2 regions of the Burkholderia diffusa genome follow, and region 1 is predicted to be linked to the other one. Evidence: predicted binding sites of a transcription regulator. Region 1 holds the regulator's gene; the other holds the start of a gene.

Region 1 (7,770 bases):
GCCACCAGCACGCCGACCGGCGTGAACGCGATCTTGATGCCGAACGGCGCGAGATACTGACCCACCCAGCCGTTGGTCGCATAGACCGCGGCAAGCGAGATGCCGGCGACGGACGTCGGCAGCGCGAACGGCAGGTCGACGATCGCGTCGACGAGGCGCTTGAACGGGAACGTGTAGCGCACCAGCACCCACGCGACGAGAAAGCCGAACACGGCGTTGATCAATGCACCGCCGAGCGCGGCGGAGAACGTCAGCCGGTACGATGCGAGCACGCGCGGCGACGTGACGGCGGTAACGAACTGGTCCCACGACAGCGTCGCGGTCTTCAGGAACGTGGCGGCGAGCGGAATCAGCACCACGAGGCTCAAATAGGCCACCGTGATGCCGAGCGTCACGCCGAAACCGGGCAGCGCGCTCGGCTTGCGAAAGGTGTACGTCGTCATCGGATGCTCTTGCTGGGTCGTTGCTGCTCATGGGCCCGACGCAAACGCCGACGCGGGGAATCGCGCCGGCGGGCGGTCGGGGATGCGGCGCGCTCTCGTGGCGCGCCGCTGTCGTTATGGCTTGCTGCGTGGCGTTATTGCGGCTTGTAGATCGAGTCGAACACTCCGCCGTCCGCAAAATGCGTCTTCTGCGCATTCGTCCAGCCGCCGAACGTGTCGTCGACCGTGTACAGCTTCAGCTTCGGGAACTGCTTCGTCAGCTCCGCGGGCACGTTCTTCGACCGCGGGCGGTAGTAGTTGCGCGCCGCGATTTCCTGGCCCTGCGGGCTGTACAGGAAATTCAGGTAGGCCTCGGCCAGCTTGCGCGTGCCCTTCTTGTCCACCACCTTGTCGACCACCGCAACGGGCGGTTCGGCCAGGATGCTCACCGACGGCACGACGATCTCGAACTTGTCGGTGCCGAATTCCTTGATCGACAGGAATGCCTCGTTTTCCCACGCGATCAGCACGTCGCCGATCCCGCGCTGCACGAAGCTTGTCGTCGCACCGCGCGCGCCCGAGTCGAGCACGCCCGCGTTCTTGTAGAGCTTCGTCACGAATTCCTTCGCGCTCTGCTCGCTGCCGCCCGGCTTGTGGACGGCGTATGCCCATGCGGCCAGGTAGTTCCAGCGCGCGCCGCCCGACGTCTTCGGGTTCGGCGTGACGATCGAGATGCCCGGCCTGGTCAGGTCGTCCCAGTCCTTGATCCCTTTCGGGTTGCCCTTGCGCACGAGGAACACGATCGTCGACGTGTACGGCGATGCATTGTCCGGCAGGCGCTTCTGCCAGTCCTTGTTGACCAGCCCCTTGTTGGCGAGCGCGTCGATGTCGTAGGCGAGCGCGAGCGTCACGACGTCGGCCTGCAAGCCGTCGAGCACTGAGCGCGCCTGCGCGCCCGAGCCGCCGTGCGATTGCTTGAAGTTGACCGTCTCGCCCGTCTTCGCCTTCCACTCCTTGCCAAACGCCTGGTTGAAGTCCTGGTACAACTCGCGCGTCGGATCGTAGGACACGTTCAGGAACGTCGTATCGGCCTGGGCATGCGTCGCGACGCCGAGCGCCGCCGCCGCGCCCAGCGCCAGTGTTGCGATCAGGCGGCCCACTCCGCCCACCAGCCCCGTGTTGCGCTTCACCATCCTTGGTTCTCCAGTGTTGTCGGTATTGCGATGTCGGGCCAGTCTAACGAACGGGTTACATGATTAAAAATAATCGTTCTTCATTTTTTAATACTCAAAAGTGCTAACGCAGACGGGACGGACGGTTGCGGCGGACGATCCGGCGTCCGGGCGTCGCAAAATCGCATCGGAACCGATGCGATCGCGTCGAACCTCAAGTAACACTTGAAATTCGCGAAGTACTGTATAAAAATACAGCTCACTGTCTATCCATACAGTTCAGCCATGACCAAACTCACTGCCCGTCAGCAGCAAGTGTTCGATTTGATCCGCCGCGCGATCGAGCGCTCCGGTTTCCCGCCCACGCGCGCCGAGATTGCGGCAGAGCTGGGTTTCAGCTCGCCGAACGCGGCCGAGGAACATCTCCGTGCACTGGCGCGCAAGGGTGTGATCGAACTGGCCGCCGGCGCGTCGCGCGGCATCCGCCTGCTCGGCATCGACGACGCCCCGCATCAGTTCACGTTGCCGCACGCCGGCCTGATGCAACTGTCGCTGCCGCTCGTCGGCCGCGTGGCGGCCGGTAGCCCGATCCTCGCGCAGGAGCACATCTCGCAGCACTACGCGTGCGATCCCGCGCTGTTCACCAGCAAGCCCGATTACCTGCTGAAAGTGCGCGGCCTGTCGATGCGCGACGCCGGCATTCTTGACGGCGACCTCCTCGCCGTGCAGAAGCGCACGGAAGCGAAGGACGGCCAGATCATCGTCGCGCGCCTCGGCGACGACGTCACGGTCAAGCGCCTGAAGCGCCGGCCCGGCGGTCTCGAGCTGATCGCGGAGAACCCGGATTACGAAAACATCTTCGTCAAGGCCGGCAGCGCGGAATTCGCGCTGGAAGGCATCGCCGTCGGGCTGATCCGCTCGGGCGAACTCTGACAATCGGTCTCTCTGAGGAGAACATCATGGAACGCCTTTCCCGTCTGCTGCCTTTCCGTCAATTCGGCCGCCTGCGTCACCTGCGCGGCCGCACGCCCTGCGCACCGCTGTCCGCCGCGGCGCCCGTGGTGAGCCAAGAAGTCGCAGTTGAACGGCAGGCGTCGCTGCTGCCGTCAGCGCTTCCCGCATTCGCGCGGGTGTCGCTGAACGCCGGCCTGAATCATGCGGAACCGGCGCGCCGTGCGCCCGTGCGCGTCTATCACGGCCGCTCGCGCCTGATCATGGTCGGGACGATCGATGCCGTGTGCCGAATGATCGATCGCTGCATCGCGGAGGAACGATCAGCCACGCACGGCGGTCTCTGAGTGCGGAACCTGTCCGCACCGGAGGCATCGTGACTGGATCTTCGGGCCGCGCGTGGCGGCTCAAGCACTTGCTGATCGTCGTGCTGGCCGTCGCCGTCCTGACGGCGATCAGCTATGCATACGCATCACCGTACGTCGCGCTCGGTCGCCTGAAATCGGCAATCGACGCGCGCGATGCGCAAGCGGTCAGCGAATATGTCGATTTTCCGTCGCTGCGCATCAGCCTGAAGCAGCAGGTCACGGAAGAACTGATGCGCCGAATCGACGCAGTGAAGAAGGACAATCCGTTCGCAGTGATTGGCGCGCTGATCGGATCTGCATTGATCGGTCCGCTGGTCGATGCCTATGCGACACCGGAAGGGGTAGCGGCGCTGATGAGCGGCATTCCCCCGCGAGGCAATCCGGGGGAACGCCCGCCCGAATGGTCGAGCCCGCCGTCAGGCGCTGCGACTGGCAACGCACCGGCCGCGCCGCCGGCCAATCCGGCGAGCGCCCCCGTACCGGCCAGCAATGCCACCGCCTCGAGCGCATCTGCGCCAGCCACCGCCCCCACAACTGCCAGTCCCGGCGAGGCGGGCCATCCGCAGCAAACGAGCGCCGGCTACCGGAATATGGATGAATTTGTCGTGACCTACCAGCGCAGCGCGGACGGCACGCGGTATGCGGCGATCTTCCACCGCTCCGGCCTGTTCTCGTGGAAGCTGTCCGCAATCGACCTGCACGCCTGAGCGGCCGCAACCGGCGCAGATGCCAGCGGCACCGTGCGCGACCGGCATGAATCGCGATACGACCCAGCCGGTCGCACGATCCTTGCGTTACTTGCCGCTCGCGGTGGCCGCTTCGCGTTCGCGTGCGATCTCGGCCTTTTGCTCTTCCGCCGACGAACATGCGACCAGAATGCTGCAGTTCACGCGGTCGAGCAGCTGTGTGTTGCCCGACCCCATCCACCATCTCGACAACCCGCTGCGGCACCGATGGCCGACGACGACGAGGTCGACCTTCAATTCCGTCGCGAGATTCGCGATTTCGTCGATCGGATAGCCAAAGGCGAAATGGCCTTCCGCCTGAACGCCGCGCTCGCGCAGCCAGTTCACGCCTTCCTGCAGGATCTCGCGCGCGGTTTCCTCGAAACGGCCGCACGCGACGTCGGTCAGCAGCCCCGCGCTTTGCGCGATGCTCGAACGCATGTCGACGACCGACAACAAATGCGTTTCCGCCTTCAGGTCCAGCGCGAGATTGGCACCGCACCGCAATGCCTTGCGTCCTTCGAGCGTGCCGTCGTAGCACAGCAGAATCTTGTTGTAGCTAGCCATGAAACCTCCCTATCGCGACTACGTACCCTATGCACTCATCATGGTGCGCCGCAATCCCGGACGCAAGGGATGGAAAACGCTGATTCGCCACGCGCGGCGCGTCGGCGATGATGCGGTGCACGATCCATGCACGCATGCACCGTGCCGCGCGGGCGCGCCCTGAACAGACGCAGACGATGCACTAGAATGGCCCGTTCGTGCCGTCGACGTGCGTTCGCCTCGGTCATGCCCGTGTGACACGCATTCATCCGATCCGTTCGCTGGCCGGCATGTCCGTCCGACCGGCCGCGAAAGGCGTCTGCGTCCGCTTACAACGACAACCTGCCCATGTCCGTTGCACCGATCGATTTCCGGAACGTCGAAAAGCGCTATGGCGACAAGCTCGTCGTCAACGACCTGTCCTTCCACGTGCAGGCCGGCGAATGCTATGGCCTGCTCGGGCCGAACGGCGCCGGCAAGACCACGACGCTGAAGATGCTGCTCGGCCTCGCGTATCCCGACGCCGGCACCATTTCACTCTGCGGCGAGCCGGTTCCGTCGCGCGCGCGGCATGCGCGCCAGCGCGTCGGCGTCGTTCCGCAGTTCGACAATCTCGACCCCGACTTCACGGTCCGCGAGAACCTGCTCGTGTTCAGCCGCTATTTCGGGATGTCGGCACACGCCGCACGCGCGCTCGTGCAACCGCTGCTCGAATTCGCGAAGCTGGAAAACAAGGCCGATGCGAAGGTCGGCGAGCTGTCGGGCGGCATGAAGCGCCGCCTCACGCTCGCTCGCGCGCTCGTCAACGATCCCGACGTGCTGGTGCTCGACGAGCCGACGACAGGCCTCGATCCGCAGGCGCGGCACCTGATGTGGGAGCGGTTGAGATCGCTGCTCGCGCGCGGCAAGACGATCCTCATCACCACGCACTTCATGGAAGAAGCCGAGCGCCTGTGCGACCGGCTGTGCGTGATCGAGGAAGGCCGAAAGATCGCCGAAGGCGCGCCGCACGCGCTGATCGAATCGGAAATCGGCTGCGACGTGATCGAGATCTACGGGCCCGAACCGGTCGCGCTGCGCGACGAACTGGCGCCGTTCGCGAAGCACACCGAGATCAGCGGCGAGACGCTGTTCTGCTACGTGACCGATCCCGAGCCGCTCAGTGCGCGGCTCAAGGGTCGCACGGGATTGCGTTATCTGCATCGTCCGGCCAATCTGGAGGACGTGTTCCTGCGGCTCACGGGCCGCGAAATGCAGGACTGATCGATCATGGACGTACGCAACTATTCCGCCACCGCGCCGTCCGCACCGCCACGCGAATCACGCTTCGCGATCGCGCTGCCCGCGAATGCCACCAACTGGATTGCCGTGTGGCGACGCAACTACCTCGTGTGGCGCAAGCTCGCGCTCGCCTCGCTGTTCGGCAATCTCGCGGATCCCATGATCTACCTGTTCGGGCTGGGGTTCGGGCTCGGTCTGATGCTCGGCCACGTCGACGGCGTGTCGTATATCGCGTTCCTCGCGGCCGGCACGGTCGGTTCGAGCGTGATGATGTCCGCGAGCTTCGAGTCGATGTATTCGGGCTTCTCGCGGATGCACGTGCAGCGCACCTGGGAAGCGATCATGCACACGCCGCTCGCGCTGGGCGACATCGTGCTCGGGGAGATTGTCTGGGGGGCGAGCAAGGCGCTGCTGTCCGGCGTCGCGATCATGCTCGTCGCGGGCCTGCTTGGCTATGCGCGGTTTCCGTCGATGCTGGCGGCGTTGCCCGTGATCGCACTCGCCGGCCTCGCGTTCGCGAGCACGGCGATGATCGTCACCGCGCTCGCGCCATCCTACGATTTTTTCATGTTCTATCAGACGCTCGTGCTGACGCCGATGCTGCTGCTGTCGGGCGTGTTCTTCCCGATCACGCAATTGCCTCCGGTCGCGCAGCACGCGGCGCAGATGTTGCCGCTCGCGAACGCGGTCGAACTGATCCGCCCCGCGATGCTCGGCCGGCCGGCGACGGACGTCGGCCTGCATCTCGCGGTGCTCGCCGGCTATGCACTCGGCGGATTCGTGGTCTCCGCGTGGCTGTTCCGGCGGCGGATGATGCGCTGACGACCGGCGCGCGCTGCGCCGGCTCGATGCTGCGATGAAACGGCGACGACGTTACTCGTCGTCGTCGCTCCACGGGATCTCGACGTCGGTCAGGAATGCGACAGTCGCCAGCGGGCCGCCCTCGTGGCGACCGAGCTTGCCGTCGGCGCGATGCCATTCGACGCGGAACTGCGTACCCGGATCGTCGGCGACGAGGTAGACCGCGCGCAGTTCTTCCGCGTCGGCCTCGTCGACGGGACCGTCGAACGACACCAGCATCTTCTGCGGCCACAGGCCGTTCACCGGATCGTAAATGCGGTCGCCCTGCGGAATGTCGATGCTGGCCTCGACGCCGATCGTGGCGGAGGCTTCGATGATCATCGTGCCGAGCGCGTTCAGCACGGCAGTCGCCCGCGCGGAATTGGCCTGGCGGATCGCGAGATCGCCGCGCGTCAGCGCCTTTTCGAGTCGAGGATGAATCTTCGGTTGGGTCATGCGTTTTCCTGTTTGCTTCTTGTAAAGGGCACCGCTCGCGTGAAGCTGCGGCGCCGGATGAATACGACGGTCGCGCGGCGGGATCGGTCGGCGCGCGGCATAGCGGCCATCGCGCAGGCTCGCTCGCCGGCGGCCCGGCACGTCGCGGCTCGCACCTTGATCGTGCACACGTGCCGCACCTGTCCGGCCGTCCCGCCCGCGTGTCCGTCAGAACCCGAATGCGATCGCAAGCAGCCCGCTCACGATCCCGAACACGATGACGAGGCCCGTGACGATCGCCAGCATGTACGGCTTGAACGAGCGCGCGAGCATCGCGAGCGACGGCACGCTGATCGGCGGCAGCGTCATCAGCAGCGCGGCGGCCGGGCCGACACCCATGCCGAGCGACAGCATCGCCTGGATGATCGGCACTTCGCCGGCCGTCGGGATCACGAACAACGTGCCCGCGACCGCGAACGCAATGATCCAGCCGAGATGATTGCCGATGTCCGGGCCGATATGCGGGAACAGCCACGCGCGCGCCGCGCCGAGCAGCAGCACGAGCACGATGTATTCGGGCACGAGCCGCACGGCCATGCGTGCAAGCAGCTTCATCCAGCGGACGAACGGATTGCCCGCGGCTGCCTGCTCGGCCACCAGCGCGGCGAGTTGCGCATCATCGATGCTGCGGTCCTCGGGACGCGCGATACGGTTCAGCAGATAGCCGCCCCCGAATACCATCGCGACGCCGAGCACGAGCCGCAGCGCGCTCCAGTGCCAGCCGAGCACGAAGCCCATGAACACCAGCGCGGCCGGATTCAGCACCGTGTTGCCGAGCCAGAACGCGACCGCGCCGCCCGGCGACGCGTGCCGCGCGCGCAGGCCCGCGACGACCGGCGCCGCGCAGCACGTGCACATCATGCCCGGCAGCGACAGCAGGCCGCCCGCGGCGACACTGCCGAAGCCCGTGCGACCGAGTGCGCGTGCAACCCAGTGCGCCGGCAGCAGCGCCTGCACGGCCGAGCCGAGC
Region 2 (7,770 bases), 1.1 Mb from region 1:
GTCCATCGTCGCCATCGCGAGGCCAGCACCGTTCACGAGACAGCCGATGTTGCCGTCGAGCGAGATGTACGCGAGGTCGAACTTCGACGCTTCGATTTCAGCCGGATCTTCTTCGTCCAGGTCGCGGTACGCGACGATTTCCGGGTGGCGGAACAGCGCGTTCGAGTCGAAGTTGAACTTCGCGTCGAGTGCGGTGACCTTGCCGTCGCCCGAGACGTTCAGCGGGTTGATTTCAGCCAGCGACGCGTCGGTTTCCCAGAATGCCTTGTACAGGCCTTGCAGGATCGCGCGCGCTTGCGGGATCGAAGCAGCCGGCACGCCGATCTTCGCTGCGAGGTCGTCGGCCTGTGCGTCGAGCAGGCCCGTCGACGGCTCGACGATGACCTTGTGGATCAGTTCCGGGTGCTTTTCGGCGACTTCTTCGATGTCCATGCCGCCTTCGCTCGAACCCATCAGAACGATCTTTTGCGACACGCGATCGACGACGAGGCTGACATACAGTTCCTGCTTGATGTCGGCGCCTTCTTCGATCAGCAGACGGTTGACCTTCTGGCCTTCCGGACCGGTCTGGTGCGTGACGAGCTGCATGCCGAGGATCTGGCTCGCGTATTCGCGCACCTGCTCGATCGACTTCGCCACCTTCACGCCGCCGCCCTTGCCACGGCCACCCGCGTGAATCTGAGCCTTCACGACCCACACCGGGCCGCCCAGCTCTTCTGCCACCTTGACGGCCTCATCAACCGAGAACGCCGGCTTGCCGCGCGGTACCGCGACTCCGAATTTCCGCAGGATTTCCTTACCCTGGTACTCGTGAATCTTCATGCGTGATTCCCTTCAGTCTGAGAGTTGGATGAAATGTCGCTTAAGACGCTTCTTCGAATGATTTCCGTTCATTCCTTCGTGCTGCCTTCACCGGGCAGATCCGGCCGAATCGGCCCATACCACCGCGGGTAGTACTGCCGCACGACCTCGCCGTCGAACCGCAACGCGCGGCAGCGGCCGAGCTGGAAGGGCGGTTCGGCGTGTTCGCCGTCGTGGTCCGGCCCTTCGCCGCCCTCCTCGCGCACATTCCACACATCACCGGCGAACGCCTGGATCGCTGCCGTCGGCAGCACGGCGCACAGTTCGGTGAGATGGGAGCAGCCTTCGACACCGGCGAGCAGCCGGTTCGCGTTGCGGCGGAAATTGCGGAAGAGATTGAGCCCGATGAGGGCCCGATAGGCGGGAGGGGCGGTTTGACAGTGACCGGGATAGGGAACCCACTCCGAAGACGCTTCGGCGTCGACGACATTGAGGTCACGATCGATAGTCACGCGCAGCCAGAGTTCGTGGATCGGCAGGCCCTGGGGCCGGATGCCCGACGCAAGCGCGACATCGCGCGGCTTGTGGTCGGTCAGGCAGGCTTCGATGTCCCACAAGCCGTCGCCGCGCTCGTAGGCTTCCGCTCGGATTGCGCGTCGATGTCGCAACTGACGGGGCACGGGCTCGGATAGCGGCATGCTGGAGGTTGAGGCCGAAGAGGAAAACCCGTGGATTTTAGCATATTGGGTATTTGAGGCATCCGGCCGCGAAGGCGGGTATTCCCGCCTGTCCGGAAACGGTTGCATTGCAGCAAAATCGCGCGCAGCGCGCGCGACCGAGCCGGTCAGTCGTCGATCGGGAAATCGTCGCCGACCTTCAGCAACTTCACGATGGTCGAGCTCGAGAAGCCACGCGCGGCAAGGAAGCGCGCCTGCTTCGCGCGCTCGGCGGGCGTTTGCGGCAGTGCACCGAATTTCTTGCGCCAGACGGCCTGCGCGCGTGCCCACTCGGTCTCGCGCAGTTGCGCATTCACTTCCTCGACGAGACTGTCGCCGACCGCATGACGCTTCAGTTCGCTGACGATGCGCGCGACGCCGACGCGCGACGCGCGGCGATGCACGAGGCTCTCGGCAAAGCGTGCGTCCGACAGCCAGCCTTCCTTTTCCAGTGCATCGAGCACCGGCTCGACGGATTCGTCCTCACCGACATACGGTGCGAGCTTGCGCGCAAGTTCGGCCCGGCTGTACTCGCGCCGGGACAAATAGCCGAGCGCGCGGCCCTTCAGCGAACGCTGCGGTTTCGACGACTTGCGCTCGGTGGCGCCGGATTCATCGCCTGAAGCAGTGCCGGCGGAACCGCCGGACGCACGACGCGTGCGACGCGGATGCTGGCTGCTGCGTGTATACACATCTTCCTTGACCGACGCAGATGCATCATCCGCACGCTCGCCCGGAAAGCTGACACCGGATACGCGACGGCGCGACCGGTCGTGCGCGTCGAACGATTCGTCGTCGTCGAACGGATCGACCGGCGCGGTCATCTCAAACGAAACGAGGGCATCCTCGGATGCCCTCGTCGCGGTGCGGCGCGCGGCATGACTGCCCGCGCTCCGCCGGTGGGCCCCCGAGGATTCGGCTTGCCGGCCGGAGCGACCCGCCGTGTCGGGCACGTCGCTCGGTTCCGGTTCGCCAGCCTGACCTCGGCGCCCGACCATCACTCTTCTTCGTCCATCGCCTCGGCTTCGTCGAGCCCTGCACCATCCGGCATGGCGGCAACGCCGAGCGATTCGCGAATGCGGTTTTCGATCTCGCGCGCGATTTCCGGATTCTCGCGCAGGAATTCACGCGCGTTATCCTTGCCCTGGCCGATCTTCTCGCCGTTGTAGCTGTACCAAGCGCCTGCCTTGTCGACGATCTTCGCCTGAACGCCGAGATCGATGATCTCGCCCTGGCGCGAAATACCTTCGCCATACAGGATGTCGAAGATCGCTTCGCGGAACGGCGGCGACACCTTGTTCTTGACGACCTTCACGCGGGTTTCGTTGCCGATCACCTCGTCGTTCTTCTTGATCGAACCGATCCGGCGGATATCCAGACGCACCGACGAGTAGAACTTGAGCGCGTTGCCGCCCGTCGTGGTTTCCGGGTTGCCGAACATCACGCCGATCTTCATCCGGATCTGGTTGATGAAGATCACGAGGCAATTCGTGCGCTTGATCGTGCCCGTCAGCTTGCGCAGTGCCTGCGACATCAGGCGAGCCTGCAGGCCCGGCAGCGAATCGCCCATCTCGCCTTCGATTTCGGCCTTCGGCACGAGCGCCGCGACCGAGTCGATGACGATCATGTCGATCGAGCCCGAGCGAACCAGCGCGTCGGTGATTTCGAGCGCCTGTTCGCCGGTGTCCGGCTGCGAGATCAGCAGCTCCGGCACGTTCACGCCGAGCTTTGCCGCATATTGAACGTCGAGCGCGTGCTCGGCGTCGATGAAGGCTGCCGTGCCGCCCAGCTTCTGCAGTTCGGCGATGACCTGCAGCGTGAGCGTGGTTTTACCGGACGATTCCGGACCGTAAATCTCGACCACCCGGCCGCGCGGCAGGCCGCCGACGCCGAGCGCGATATCGAGACCCAGCGAGCCCGTGGAGACGACCTGGATGTCCTCGGCCGCTTCGCCGTCGCCCATCCGCATGATCGACCCCTTGCCGAACTGCTTCTCGATCTGCGCGAGTGCGGCCGCCAGCGCCTTGCTCTTCTCGGCGGTCATCCCGGAGCCCTTCTTGCTATCTTCCATGAATCGTCCTTTGCTATGATGAGCAGCGTCTGTCAGAGGCGCGCCCGCTTTCAAGCGCTGCCCACGAATGCAGACACTGTATAAAAAAACAGTGTTTTATGCAAGCCCGCAATGCAGGCTGCGTTGTACACGGATAACTTCGGAGACAGCCGCGCCGGCGCGAACGCCCCGCCGGCCATCGGTCAGCAACATGCGAATTCTCATCGCCGAAGACGACAGCATACTCGCGGACGGCCTCACCCGGTCACTCCGCCAATCGGGCTATGCCGTCGACCACGTGAAGAGCGGCGTCGAAGCCGATACCGCGCTGTCGATGCAGTCCTTCGACCTGCTGATCCTCGATCTCGGGCTGCCCAGGATGCCCGGGCTCGACGTGCTCAAGCGCCTGCGCGCGCGCAATTCCAATCTCCCCGTGCTGATCCTGACCGCCGCCGACAGCGTCGACGAGCGCGTGAAGGGGCTCGACCTCGGCGCGGACGACTACATGGCCAAGCCGTTCGCGCTCAACGAGCTCGAGGCGCGCGTGCGTGCGCTGACCCGGCGCGGCGCGGGCGGCGGCCCGACCGTCGTGCGCCACGGCTCGCTCGCGTTCGACCAGGTCGGCCGAATCGCATATGCGAACGAGCGCGTGCTCGACTTGTCCGCGCGCGAGCTCGGGCTGCTCGAAGTGCTGCTGCAGCGCATCGGCCGGCTCGTGTCGAAGGAGCAGCTCGTCGACCATCTGTGCGAATGGGGCGAGGAAGTCAGCAACAACGCGATCGAAGTGTACGTGCACCGGCTGCGCAAGAAGATCGAGCCGAGCGGCGTGCGGATTTCCACCGTGCGCGGCCTCGGCTACTGCCTTGAGAAAGTCGCGCCCGCGGCGCCGGCCGACTCGCCCGCGCCCCAGTCAGCGGCCGCCGGCACGCCGCTGCGCTGAACCCGGCCGTCGCCGCGATGGCCACGCCGGCCCGTTCCCGCCATCCGACCGGCGATCAACCGTCGGCCGCCGACGCCGCGCGCGACGCGCGCTACGAGAACCCGTTCGCGCCGCCCGATGAAACCGACACGCCCGAGGCCGCGCGTCCGCGCTCGCTGTTCGGCGAAATCCTCGACTGGATGCTCGCGCCGCTCCTGCTGCTGTGGCCGATGAGCATCGCCGTCACCTATCTCGTCGCGAAGACGATCGCGAACGGCCCGTTCGACCGCGCGCTCGAGACCAACGCTTACGTGCTCGCGCGTCAGATTCATCCGGTCAACGGCGTCGCCGAGCTGACGCTGCCGCAGCAGACGCGCGACTTCCTGCGCGCGGACAACGTCGACAGCGTTTATTTCCAGGTGCTCGGCACGCGCGGCGAACTGGTCGCGGGCGAGGCCGACATGCCGCTGCCGCGCGACGAGGACCGCCCGCCGCCGGGCGTCGTCGTATTTCGCGACGACCTGCTGCGCGGCAACGACGTGCGCGTCGCGTATACGACCGTCGCGCTGCCGGAGTCGAACAACACGCAGCCCGTGCTCGTGCAGGTCGGCGAGACGCTCGACAAGCGTAACGCGCTCGCGAACGACATCATCAAGGGCGTGATACTGCCGCAATTCGTGATCCTGCCGCTCGCGATCCTGCTCGTCTGGTTCGGGCTGTCGCGCGGGCTCGCGCCGCTCAACGCGCTGCAGGCGCATATCCGCGCACGGCGGCCCGACGACCTGTCGCCCGTCGAGGCGCAGCGCGCGCCGCCCGAGATCGAGCCGCTCGTCACGTCGTTCAACGACCTGCTCGCGCGCCTCGAACAGAACATGGCGCTGCAGAAGCGCTTCATCGCCGACGCCGCGCACCAGATGAAGACGCCGCTCGCGGGGCTGCGCACGCAGGCCGAGTTCGCGTTGCGCCATCCCGTGCCGCCCGACGTGCAGCGTTCGCTCGAACAGATCGCGACGAGTTCCGAGCAGGCCGCACGGCTCGTCACGCAACTGCTCGCGCTCGCGCGCGCCGAGAACCGCGCGAGCGGGCTGACGTTCGAGCCGGTCGAAATCACCGCGCTTGCACGCCGCACGGTGCGTGACTGGGTGCAAGCCGCGCTCGCGAAGCGCATGGATCTCGGCTACGAAGGCCCGGAAGACGACGCGCCGCTCGAGGTCGACGGCAATCCCGTGATGCTGCGCGAGATGCTCGGCAACCTGGTCGACAACGCAATCCGCTACACGCCCGAAGGCGGCCGCATCACCGTGCGCGTGCGGGCCGAGCACGCGGCGCGGCGCGTGCATCTCGAAGTCGAGGACACCGGGCCCGGCATCCCGGCCACGGAACGCGACCGCGTGGTCGAACGCTTCTACCGGATCCTCGGCCGCGAAGGCGACGGCAGCGGCCTCGGGCTCGCGATCGTGCGCGAGATCGCGGCGCAGCACGGCGGCACGCTGACGCTCGACGATCACGTCTATCAGAGCGAGCCGCGCCTGGCGGGCACACTCGTGCGCGTCAGCCTGCCGCTGTCGGACACCGCGCCGGATCAATCCTGATACGCGCGGATCCGTGCCGCGCGCCGCACCGCGATCGCATCGAAACCGGCGCTTTACCTTCCGATTGCGACACGATCAGGATGCGAAACGGCCGATTCGGCACGGGTTAACGCGCAGTCGTTTTGTGCCCGCGAGTCAGTGCGCCGTAAGTTTCCGTGCCAATAATCGTCGACAGGCCCGCCCACCCAAGGCGGCCGCACATCTATATCAAGGGACTTGGAGACGATTCATGGCAACGTTAGGCGAGCAAATTTCGCACTCGCCGATGACGGGCGAAGAGAAGAAGGTGATCTTCGCGTCGTCGCTCGGCACCGTGTTCGAGTGGTACGACTTTTACCTGGCCGGATCACTCGCGGCCTACATCAGCAAGAGCTTCTTCTCCGGGGTCAATCCGACCGCCGCGTTCATCTTCACGCTGCTCGGCTTCGCGGCCGGCTTCGCCGTGCGGCCGTTCGGCGCGATCGTGTTCGGCCGGCTGGGCGACCTCGTCGGCCGCAAGCACACGTTCCTCGTGACGATCGTGATCATGGGCATCTCGACCTTCGTGGTCGGCTTCCTGCCCGGCTACACGTCGATCGGCATCGCGGCGCCCGTGATCTTCATCGCGATGCGGCTGCTGCAGGGCCTCGCACTCGGCGGCGAGTACGGCGGCGCGGCGACCTACGTCGCCGAGCATGCGCCGGCGAACCGTCGCGGCTTCTATACCGCGTGGATCCAGACGACCGCGACGCTCGGCCTGTTCCTGTCGCTGCTCGTGATCCTCGGCGTGCGCACGTTCATCGGCGAGGAAGCGTTCGGCAGCTGGGGCTGGCGCGTGCCGTTCGTCGCGTCGATCCTGCTGCTCGCGGTGTCGGTATGGATCCGGCTGCAACTGAACGAATCGCCGGTGTTCCTGCGCATCAAGGCGGAAGGCAAGACGTCGAAGGCGCCGCTGACCGAAGCGTTCGGCCAGTGGAAGAACCTGAAGATCGTGATCCTCGCGCTCGTCGGCCTGACCGCCGGCCAGGCCGTCGTGTGGTACACGGGCCAGTTCTATGCACTCTTCTTCCTCACGCAGACGCTGAAGGTCGACGGTGCCAGCGCGAACATCCTGATCGCGATCGCGCTCCTGATCGGCACGCCGTTCTTCCTGTTCTTCGGTTCGCTGTCCGACAAGATCGGCCGCAAGCCGATCATCCTCGCGGGCTGCCTGATCGCGGCACTCACCTACTTCCCGCTGTTCAAGGCGCTCACGCACTACGCGAACCCGCAGCTCGAACTCGCGACGCAGAAGGCGCCGATCACGGTCCTCGCCGATCCGGCCACCTGCTCGTTCCAGTTCAACCCGGTGGGCACGTCGAAGTTCACGAGCTCGTGCGACATCGTGAAGAGCGCGCTCGCGAAGGCCGGCCTGAACTACGAGAACGTCGCGGCGCCGGCTGGCGCGACCGCGCAGATCAAGGTCGGCGATACGGTGATCCCCGCATATGATGGCAAGGCGGCCGACGCGAAGGCACAGGGCGCGGCGTTCGACAAGACGCTCGCGTCGACGCTGAAGGCGGCCGGCTACCCGGCAAAGGCCGACCCGTCGCAACTCAACTGGCCGATGACGATCGTGATCCTGACGATCCTCGTGATCTACGTGACGATGGTCTACGGCCCGATCGCGGCGATGCTGGTCGAGATGTTCCCGACGCGCATTCGCTATACGTC

Evidence for each region. The regulator LexA, encoded in region 1, represses DNA repair genes until DNA is damaged. The targets are predictions, from matches to a motif close to ACTGTATNNNNATACAGT.
Region 2: a site for LexA is predicted at 3,664-3,681, ahead of recA (recombinase RecA). Genes of this name have one in related genera too.

The regions. Positions count from the first base shown of each region.
Region 1 is NZ_CP013362.1:1,634,404-1,642,173, reverse strand. Features, by position in the region: gene cysT (sulfate ABC transporter permease subunit CysT) at 1-443, opposite strand, end outside; gene WI26_RS07640 (sulfate ABC transporter substrate-binding protein) at 578-1,615, opposite strand; gene lexA (transcriptional repressor LexA) at 1,880-2,527, shown strand; gene WI26_RS07630 (hypothetical protein) at 2,554-2,892, shown strand; gene WI26_RS07625 (DUF2939 domain-containing protein) at 2,922-3,620, shown strand; gene WI26_RS07620 (universal stress protein) at 3,708-4,205, opposite strand; gene WI26_RS32165 (hypothetical protein) at 4,204-4,368, shown strand; gene nodI (nodulation factor ABC transporter ATP-binding protein NodI) at 4,533-5,447, shown strand; gene WI26_RS07610 (ABC transporter permease) at 5,454-6,287, shown strand; gene WI26_RS07605 (hypothetical protein) at 6,339-6,761, opposite strand; gene WI26_RS07600 (permease) at 6,969-7,770, opposite strand, start outside.
Region 2 is NZ_CP013362.1:2,778,518-2,786,287, forward strand. Features, by position in the region: gene sucC (ADP-forming succinate--CoA ligase subunit beta) at 1-822, opposite strand, end outside; gene WI26_RS12815 (DUF2889 domain-containing protein) at 891-1,499, opposite strand; gene recX (recombination regulator RecX) at 1,646-2,515, opposite strand; gene recA (recombinase RecA) at 2,515-3,588, opposite strand; gene WI26_RS12830 (response regulator transcription factor) at 3,779-4,507, shown strand; gene WI26_RS12835 (sensor histidine kinase) at 4,525-6,078, shown strand; gene WI26_RS12840 (MFS transporter) at 6,308-7,770, shown strand, end outside.